2 regions of the Alkalicoccus luteus genome follow, and region 2 is predicted to be linked to the other one. Evidence: riboswitches for the same ligand, from Rfam matches in the RefSeq annotation. Region 2 holds a riboswitch; the other holds the start of a gene.
The links. A riboswitch is a leader RNA that binds a small molecule or an ion and turns the genes downstream of it on or off. The one in region 2 is predicted to bind cyclic di-GMP.
Positions count from the first base shown of each region.

Region 1: it holds a riboswitch for cyclic di-GMP, as region 2 does, so the genes downstream of both, ACSZLD_RS15365 (flagellar assembly protein A) here and ACSZLD_RS06930 (amidase) in region 2, are expected to answer to the same signal.

Region 1 is NZ_JBPZEY010000014.1:11,488-15,685, forward strand. Features, by position in the region: gene ACSZLD_RS15355 (protoglobin domain-containing protein) at 1-668, opposite strand, end outside; gene ACSZLD_RS15360 (hypothetical protein) at 810-1,586, shown strand; cyclic di-GMP riboswitch class I at 2,076-2,160, shown strand; gene ACSZLD_RS15365 (flagellar assembly protein A) at 2,193-3,542, shown strand; gene ACSZLD_RS15370 (hypothetical protein) at 3,627-4,198, shown strand, end outside.
Region 2 is NZ_JBPZEY010000004.1:130,942-135,139, forward strand. Features, by position in the region: gene ACSZLD_RS06920 (YndJ family transporter) at 1-631, opposite strand, end outside; gene ACSZLD_RS06925 (glycerophosphodiester phosphodiesterase) at 673-1,410, opposite strand; gene ACSZLD_RS06930 (amidase) at 1,620-2,483, opposite strand; cyclic di-GMP riboswitch class I at 2,529-2,616, opposite strand; gene ACSZLD_RS06935 (amidohydrolase family protein) at 2,814-4,184, opposite strand.

The DNA.
Region 1 (4,198 bases), on a different contig from region 2:
ATGCCTTCAGCCTGCAGCTTCATTTCTTCCATAGAAGCGTTCGTCTCCTGCGAGATCGCCCCGAGCTCTTCGGATTTCCCCGTAATATAACGATCGAGCTGGTGACGTAATGCTTCTTCTTTTTTACGCACAGCCTGAAGCTCCTCTTCAAATGCTTCCAGCACGAGCTGCTGCTCGAAGCTGACAATCGATGATACAGCTTTGACGACCGTTTCAGCTTCGGTTGGACCGTAAACCTCATAGACGAGCGAAAACAACTTGAGCTGCAGTGCCTGATAAGCACTCAAATACCATTTCGGCTCCAGACCAATCTTCACGTGCACCTTTGCAATACGAATTCGCTTTTCAACAAAGGCATCATCGATCGTATCAGTGAACATTTCAGAAATATGCTTGCGAAGCGTTTGTTTCAGCCTGTCGACAGAGCTGTTCGCTTCAATGATCTCCATTAAGTGAGGCTTGATTTCAAGATTAGCATAAAAGAAATCGACGAGCTCCCCGATCCGTTCTTCCACCGATGGCCGAAAAGCAGCCAGAACACCGAGCATCTCTTCAGAGAATCCTGTCATTTCCATTTGGCGTTTAATATCCGGATCAGCTACCGTTATACTCCCCTTTTGCAGGACTGCTGCAGGCGGTTGTTTGTCCGACCGTTGAAACCACTTCATTTTTCTTCATCCCCCTCTTGACTATCTTGTTCCACTAACTTGCTGCAGGTTGTAATTCTTCCCTTGATATCGGCAAACTGCCGAAGATTCTGAAGAGCAGGTATGCTAAAATATCAAGTGCAGACCGAGGAGGGATTGCTTATGCTGACGAATTGGCTGGTAAAGCGGAAAGCACGCAGACATAAACAAACATTCGAGAAAATTCATTTATATCCTTATCCTGTCCGTGTAGCGGAAACTGACTATTATTACATAGAATACTTGCGCTCTAAGCAGCCCGTCGGCTATGCAGTGATTTCCCGTCACGAAGAAAACACGCTGGACGCAGCTGCTGCTCATAAACAGCTCCACTCGTTTTACCATCTGGCAGGCTTTATTAAAGAAGAGGCAAGGATGCGTGCCGGGATTCAGCTCGATCTTTTCCGAAAGCCGCTTGGTGTGATGGAAGAAGCGGATCGCAATGACCTGCAGCCAGGTTACCGCCTGATCAACCACCTTTTAAAAATACAACTCAAATATAAGCAAGTGTATGATCAGTTTCAAAACGTGCTGGCTGAGCTTGAAGACAGCGGCAGACCTATCGAAGCTGAAGACATTGAAGCAGCCATTCAATCAGCTGCCGAACTGGAGGTGCTTCAGTTCGACATGATCGATTCCTTAAGCCGCCAAACCGATACCCTGCGCGACTGGATTGCGTTGATGAACCGTCACAACTTGTGGGACAAGCTGAAGCGCGCGAACCAGGTTTTTTATCAGCAGCTCGTTCAAAACGAATCGGTTATGAGAGACGAAGCGAAAAAGATGCAGGTCGTCAAGCATGAACGTCGCGAAAAAATGATTCAGCAAAATGCAGATAAGCTCCGATCCCGTATGAAGCGGTCCTTTCAGGAGGAAGAGAAAGAACGTCGTTACCCTTAACCAGATCCGGCGCTGCCAAGCTGAACCAAATACAGAAGGAACCGGAGCACCCGTTTGAGCCCCGGTTCCTTTTATTCCGCGTCTGTTTCCTCCCCCGGCAAGACTTTCTCCGTCTCTTCAACACCATTCCTTATTCTCTCCCCTTCTCCTAGAGCCCACGACGGATACCATCGTACATTTCCAAAAGCCTTTCTCTCCTGTACGTTGAACGACGTTCGTTCGGAATATACCTCAGCTTTTCCAACAGCGATTTTCGTTTGCGTGTCATCGGTTACCGCCTCCTTATGCTTTTATTGTAGAGTCTTCTTCACCTCAAAAAAGCGGGCGGCAGATTGAATTTTCTATCCGTCTGCAGGTGGAGATTTACTCCATCCCCTGCTATTCGAATAAGTAAATAAAGAACCAGGATAATAAGACTGCAGATAATGGATTTTTTTGAAAATAGTACTTGCTCATGCCTAATCTCATAGTAAACTTACAGTAAGAGAAGAAGTTCGGGGGCAAACCTGTTGAAAAACAGGGACGCAAAGCCGCGGATCTAAGGGAAACCTCCTATGACAGCCGGGATGCCGCATATAAACCTTCACCAAGGAAGGCGGGGTATGAATGCGTAACGTACATGAGTTCGAAGCAGAAACAGTGGAAAAAGCGATTGCCAAGGCAGAAAAAACGCTGCATACACCAGCAAATGCTCTACACATCGACATTATCTGCCATGGGGAGAATCTGTTTTTTGGTCTGAGAAAATCAAAGGCTAAAATACGCGCATGGACGGAGGAGCCGCTAGAAGAAAGCTGGCTGGACACGCTGGATTCCTACCTCGATGAGCCGCTTGATGCCAGCAGAGATGAAAACTTATCCAGGAGACTGGAGGGGACCGCCTGGATGAAAGATGGCGTTCTCTATTTTGAAGGAAACGGACCCAAACGTCCTGTTCTTCACCTGCCGGATGAAGTGACCGCTTCTAAAAATGGCAGACAAACTGGTAGAACCACTCCGCTAACTGAGGGAGATATACTGGAGTTTTCGATCAACCTCCCGCCTCGTGAAACCACTTGGTCTGTTTCTATTGATAAAAAACAGCAGCTCGTTACGCTGAATGTAAAGCCTGGAGCGTACTATACTGCTGCAATCAATGATCATCCGCCCGCCGAATATCTGTATGTCAGTATTTCCAAAGAGGAAACACCGTTAAATCAACTGACAGAAACAGACGTCATAGAGCAGCTGGAACGGATGGATATTACCTACGGTATTCAAACGGATGTGATTCGGGAAGCATGTGCGTCTATTCAAGAGACCACTGTCCAAATAACGGCAGGAAAGCTGCCGAAGCACGGAAAAGACGGCCGGATTGACTTTAAGATCAATTTGCAGACAGAACAGAAAATGTACCGGGAGAAGCCGGACGGAACGATTGATTTTAGGGATTCGATTCGGATTCCGGCCGTTGAAGAAGGAGTCGTTTTAGGATCGATCATTGATCCAACAGCCGGCGAAGATGGCCTCAGCCTGTTTGGAGATGTGCTTCAAGCTAAAGCAGGCAGGCCGATCGCGGTTCAGGCAGGAGCGGGTATTGAACTCGATGAAGAAACGAAAACGATTACGGCTTCTATTGCCGGGCGTCCTCTTTTAAAGAAGCAGGGACAGCACGTGCGGTTATCCATTCTGCCGAAGCTCGTTCATGATGGGAACCTGCAGCTTGGAGACGGAAACATCCGCTTTACAGGGGATGTTGAAGTGATTGGGTCTGTCGAGGACGGCATGAAGGTGGAAGCAGCAGGAGATGTATGGATTCACGCTCACAGCGAGCAGTCGTCCTTACACGCTGCAGGCTCCATTACTGTTAACGGCAGCGTGCTGCATTCAACTCTTACAGCAGGGACGAGCAAAACAGCTCATGTAAAAACAATCAAGCTGCTGAAAACATTTTTGCATACCTACCCGTCTTTTTGACGAGTCTTTTATCAGGTCGTTGACTCCCCTGCTTTTCAGGCCTCTTATGAAAAGCAGCGCGGCCGCGGTCCGCTGATCCGGGCTTTGCAGGAAAAAAAGTACCCTCGGCTTCGCAGCGATACCGAGCAGCTTGTCGACCATTTGCTTCATTCCGGCTTATTTGAAGAACAGTGGCGTAATGTTGGCGAGCAGCTCCAAACTGCCCTGCTCACGTTTCACCGTGCACATGAAGCAGAGGATCAGCTCTTTCGTGATCTGCAGCAGAAGGCATTCCAGCTGCATGATCTGCTGGAGAGCCCTTCTGTCAGCAGATCTAGAATTGCTATTCGCTATGCCTCTCACAGCAAGCTCATTTCAGCTGGCGAAATTGACGTTCTCGGGAAAGGTGTCCTGCACTCCTATATGGAAGCAGACGGCGTGATCACGATCCATCAGCGTGCCGTTGGCGGCACGTTAAAGGCAGGACGTGGAATATCGGTTCGGGAGGCCGGTTCTCCTGGCGGAGCCAGAACACTTTTGGAAACGGATGAAACGGGTATCATTTCTATTGACCATTGCCATCCTGATGTGGTGCTGACGATCGGACGGGAGCGAAAGCTGATTGAGTCTGAAACGAAGCAGATCCGAGCTTCGCTGGATGATGACGGAAGGCTCCA
Region 2 (4,198 bases):
ATGGGGAACCGATCGCCGCACCGATTGCAAGAAACCGGTATGCCGTGCCGGTATCGCCGCGCAGCGACACGAGAAGCCGGCCGAAGGCCCCTGTTAATACAGGAATAACGACCGCCGAATAATGATAGTGCACCGTCGTCAGCGACATCGTCAGTTCATCATATGGAAGAACTTGATCAATTCCAGCCTGCCAAAGAATCAGCCAGATACCTCCGACCCCGGTAAAAAGCAGGCCAACATCAATAATCGTTTCCTCAGCCGGATAAAGCCCCCTGCGGTAGATTCTCCATGCGCCGCATAGCGCAACGACGAGCATGAACAAAAACCAGATGGATGCCAGCACGATCGACAGCACCAGCGGCTCAAACGTGACCGAGGCCAGACCGAAAATGCCTGCTAAAAAGGAGCGCTGGGAGAGCCAGCGCAATATGAACTCTGCTTTCATATTCGGCCGCTTCGGAACAGCGATATGCAGGAGAAGCGGAATCAATATGAGAAACGACAGCACGAGGGCAGCTGACACGATATCGACATCTGCTATGTACAGCCAAATTACAATAACTACGGCTCCAAGGCCTACGTTCAGTTTTGCGGTCATCGCGAATCCCTGCCCTTCTTCAACCCGTGCCATGCTTCCCCTTCCCTTTCCCGTTTTCATGCTCTGTTAAGCTGTTATTTAACCGAATGCTGTACCGTGGTTCGTATTCTGAGCGCAAGAGCCGGGTCGTCCGTGATGACAGCCGTGCATCCGGTGCGGCAAAGCTTTTCCAGATCGTCCGGGTGATTAACGGTGTACACACGGACTGCCATGCCGCGTTTCTCCAGCTCACAGATTTCTGCCGGTGTCATCATGGTGTACTGAATGTGCAGCCCTGTGATGCCGTGCTCTTTTTTGTACCGATCCGGTTCCAAAACCGCCCCCAGGCTGAGCAATGCTGTATCAGCTTCTGCTCCTTTCAGCATGGGCAGCACGGGGTGGTCGAAAGAGGAGAATACGGGTCTTCTTCTCTGCGGATATTTTTGCAGCAGATTGACCGCTTCCATTGCCGTTCGTTCTCGATCCTCGGGTAAATGCTTTAGTTCTATATTCAGCTGGATATTCTGCGGCTGAGCCCATTTCAGCACCTCTTGAAGAGCTGGAACCCGTTCAGATGCAAATTTATGGTCAAACCAGCTGCCTGCAGACAGGCCCGACAATTGCTTGAGAGTAGATTGGTTGACTGCTCCATGACCGTCTGTTGTCCGGTCAAGCGTGTGATCATGAATGATAACGAGTTCGTCATCTGCTGTCAGCTGGACGTCTAATTCAATCCCCTCTGCGCCAGCAGCAACTGCTTCCCGAAAAGCGATCATGGTATTTTCCGGAAACGCGCGTGAGAATCCTCGATGTGCAACGATAGCTGGTTTCATCTGTCACCCTCCTCTTTTTCTCTATCGTACCGCATCACCAGCCTGAACTCCTATTAACGTCTTGTAAAGATCATATATCAACTGTAAACAACAGCTCGGATTCATGTGGAAAAGCGGCAAATCAGACGTGGAACCTTGTTTTTTTGGAAAACGACAAAAACCACCCACCTGCTAAAGGTGAGTGGTCGAGAGAAACTGCCGAAAGCGCCTTACGGCTTCATCGTTTTCCAGCTGTCGACGTGATGGATCGCTGTTCCTCCATAGTAGGGACCCGCGTACCGGGCCGATACCAGGTCAAGCTGCTGCTTCATGTATGCTTCGCCTTCTTCAAAGAACGTTACATGATTGCCTTCGTGAGACTGCATGGTTTCCACTCCGACGGTGACCGGCGTTTTGTGCTTTGCTGCGAAGGCCATTTCATTTTTTACGATTTCATTGATTGCAGAAGCTGTATCCCGGTAAGCCATAAGTGTCACGCCATCAAGCTGCTGAATCACCCATTCTGCGAGATTCCCGCTTCCGTTTTTGTTTTTAAAGCTGATTTCGTCAAACCAGAATGGCAGATCTGCTTCCAGCGGCAGTCCTGCCGCAGCACTCTTTCTTTTCGCTGTCAGCAGAAGTGATTGAAAATCGGCGATCGTCTTCGCCCGATTGCTGTTCCAGCTGCTAAGCAGGTACGGCTCTACATCTAAGTGAACGCCTTGAAAGCGTTCTGCTGCTCCCGCACGCTTCTGGTAGTCTCCCAGCCAGTTCATCATTGTCGTCAAATGACGATCTCCTTTTGGTGCCGCCCATTCCGGTGCGCCATCGAGGGCATAGACGCTGATTCCTTCCGTTCCTGCACGACGGATAAAACTTCTGTAGGAAGCCTGTGGGACACTGCGATCAATTTGTACAAATACACGCTCGACATTCTTTTCTTTTAGAAAGGCAATGGTTCCACTCTCATCTTCGACAAACATCCACGGGTTCCAGAGCCAAGTTGCGTTCGGAGCTGAAGCTGCTCCAGCGGGAGCCGCCCAAATTCCAGCTGCCATAGCAGTCACCACCAGCAGTAACAGGACTTTTTTCATCGCAAAAAACCCCTTTCTGTGCCAGCCGAGGCTCACAGAAACGGGCCCGGCAACCTGACGACCATACGCTATTCAGCGGTTAGGCTCACGGCTTTGCGTCCCATCTTTTCAGATTGGTTTGCCTTTGTCACATGTTATTTTTGTTACTATTATACCCCTTAGCCGATTCGTTCATATGAGTAATAGGAACTAAATCTGTCGTGATTTTTTATGAATAACACGAGACTTTCTCATCTCTCCTTCCCTTTTCGGCTTCAAAACAAAGATCCACGCTTATGAAGCGTCAAAAACCGGAAGCATGAACTGCTTCCGGTTTTCCATCCTCATTACTCAGTTGTTCTCATGCAGCCACAGGTCATCTGGATTGCCGAATTCGCTGTAAATGTGATTACGGGCCTCCACAGCTTGTCTGCGCAGGTTTTTATAATCGAGTCCAACCATTTTTCCGTCTCGCTTTACTGCTTCGCCGCCGACAAACACGGAGTCTACGTTGCCGGTATGCGTACTTGTAACGACAGCACCGATCGGATCGTTGACGGGGAAGAGGTTCAGGTCATCTGTTCGAATCATGATGATGTCGGCTTCTTTTCCTGGAGTGAGACTGCCCGTTTTGTGATCCAGCTTCAGCGCCTTCGCACTTTCAATTGTAGCCATTTCCAGCACTTGATGCGCATGAATATTCAAAGGTGGTCCAGGCATTTCTCCTTTTGCAAGCAGCTGATCATTGATGCGGGAGCGCTCTGCCTGGAGCGCGAACTTCATTTGGGCAAACATGTCCCCGCCTGTTGAAGTAACAACATCGACACCGAGCGCAGGCTTTACGCCGTTTTCCAGACAGAGCCCTGTTGCCGGATACCCGTGTCCCATCGCCATTTCAACTTCAGGCGTGACTGAAATCGATCCGCCGTGCTCTGCCAAGAGCTTCATTTCTTCCGGACTGACGGCATTTGCATGAGCAAAGTTGAGGTCTGATCCGAGCAAGCCTGCCTGATGCAGCTTTTCGATCGATCTGTCAATCGCCCCCCACGTTCCAAATCCGAGGTGCATGCTCGCTACGCCGTTTAGTTCTCTTGCCAGCTTTATCTCTTCCACTGACGTATCCCAGGAACAAAACTCAGGACCGCGGATCGCAAGTCCCATCGTCAGCCGCTGATCGCCTGAGGAAAAATATTGATTGGCAATCGAACGTGCGTCATCTCCGTTGGTCAACGTGCTTTCCCTGTTCCAATAATCCCCGTCACCAGGGCATCCGTAAGCAAACACGCCGCGAATTTTGGATTCCTGCAGGCCGCGGATCATCTCTTCAGCGTGATCCTTGGAGATGACCATCGTCCAATCCAAAATCGTCGTCACACCGGCTTCAAGTGCCTCCAGTGCGCCAAGCAGGTTGCCGATATAGTCGTCCTGCGGCCGCCTTTTAGAACCAATGTTGCCGTAATAAATGCTGCCCAGATATTTCTGCAGGGACCAGTCTGCTCCTGTATTGCGAATGACTGATTCCCACGTATGCCGGTGGCTGTCGACAAGGCCTGGCATAACAATCATGTTCTCAGCATCGATAACTTCACAGTCCTCTGCCTGAATGTCGTGGTGAACATCTACAATCTTCCCGTCTTCAATGAGAATGTCCCCTTTTTTAAAATCCCCTTTTGCCGGATCCATTGTCAGGATCATACCGCCTTTAATCAACTTTTTACTCATACATACCGCTCCTC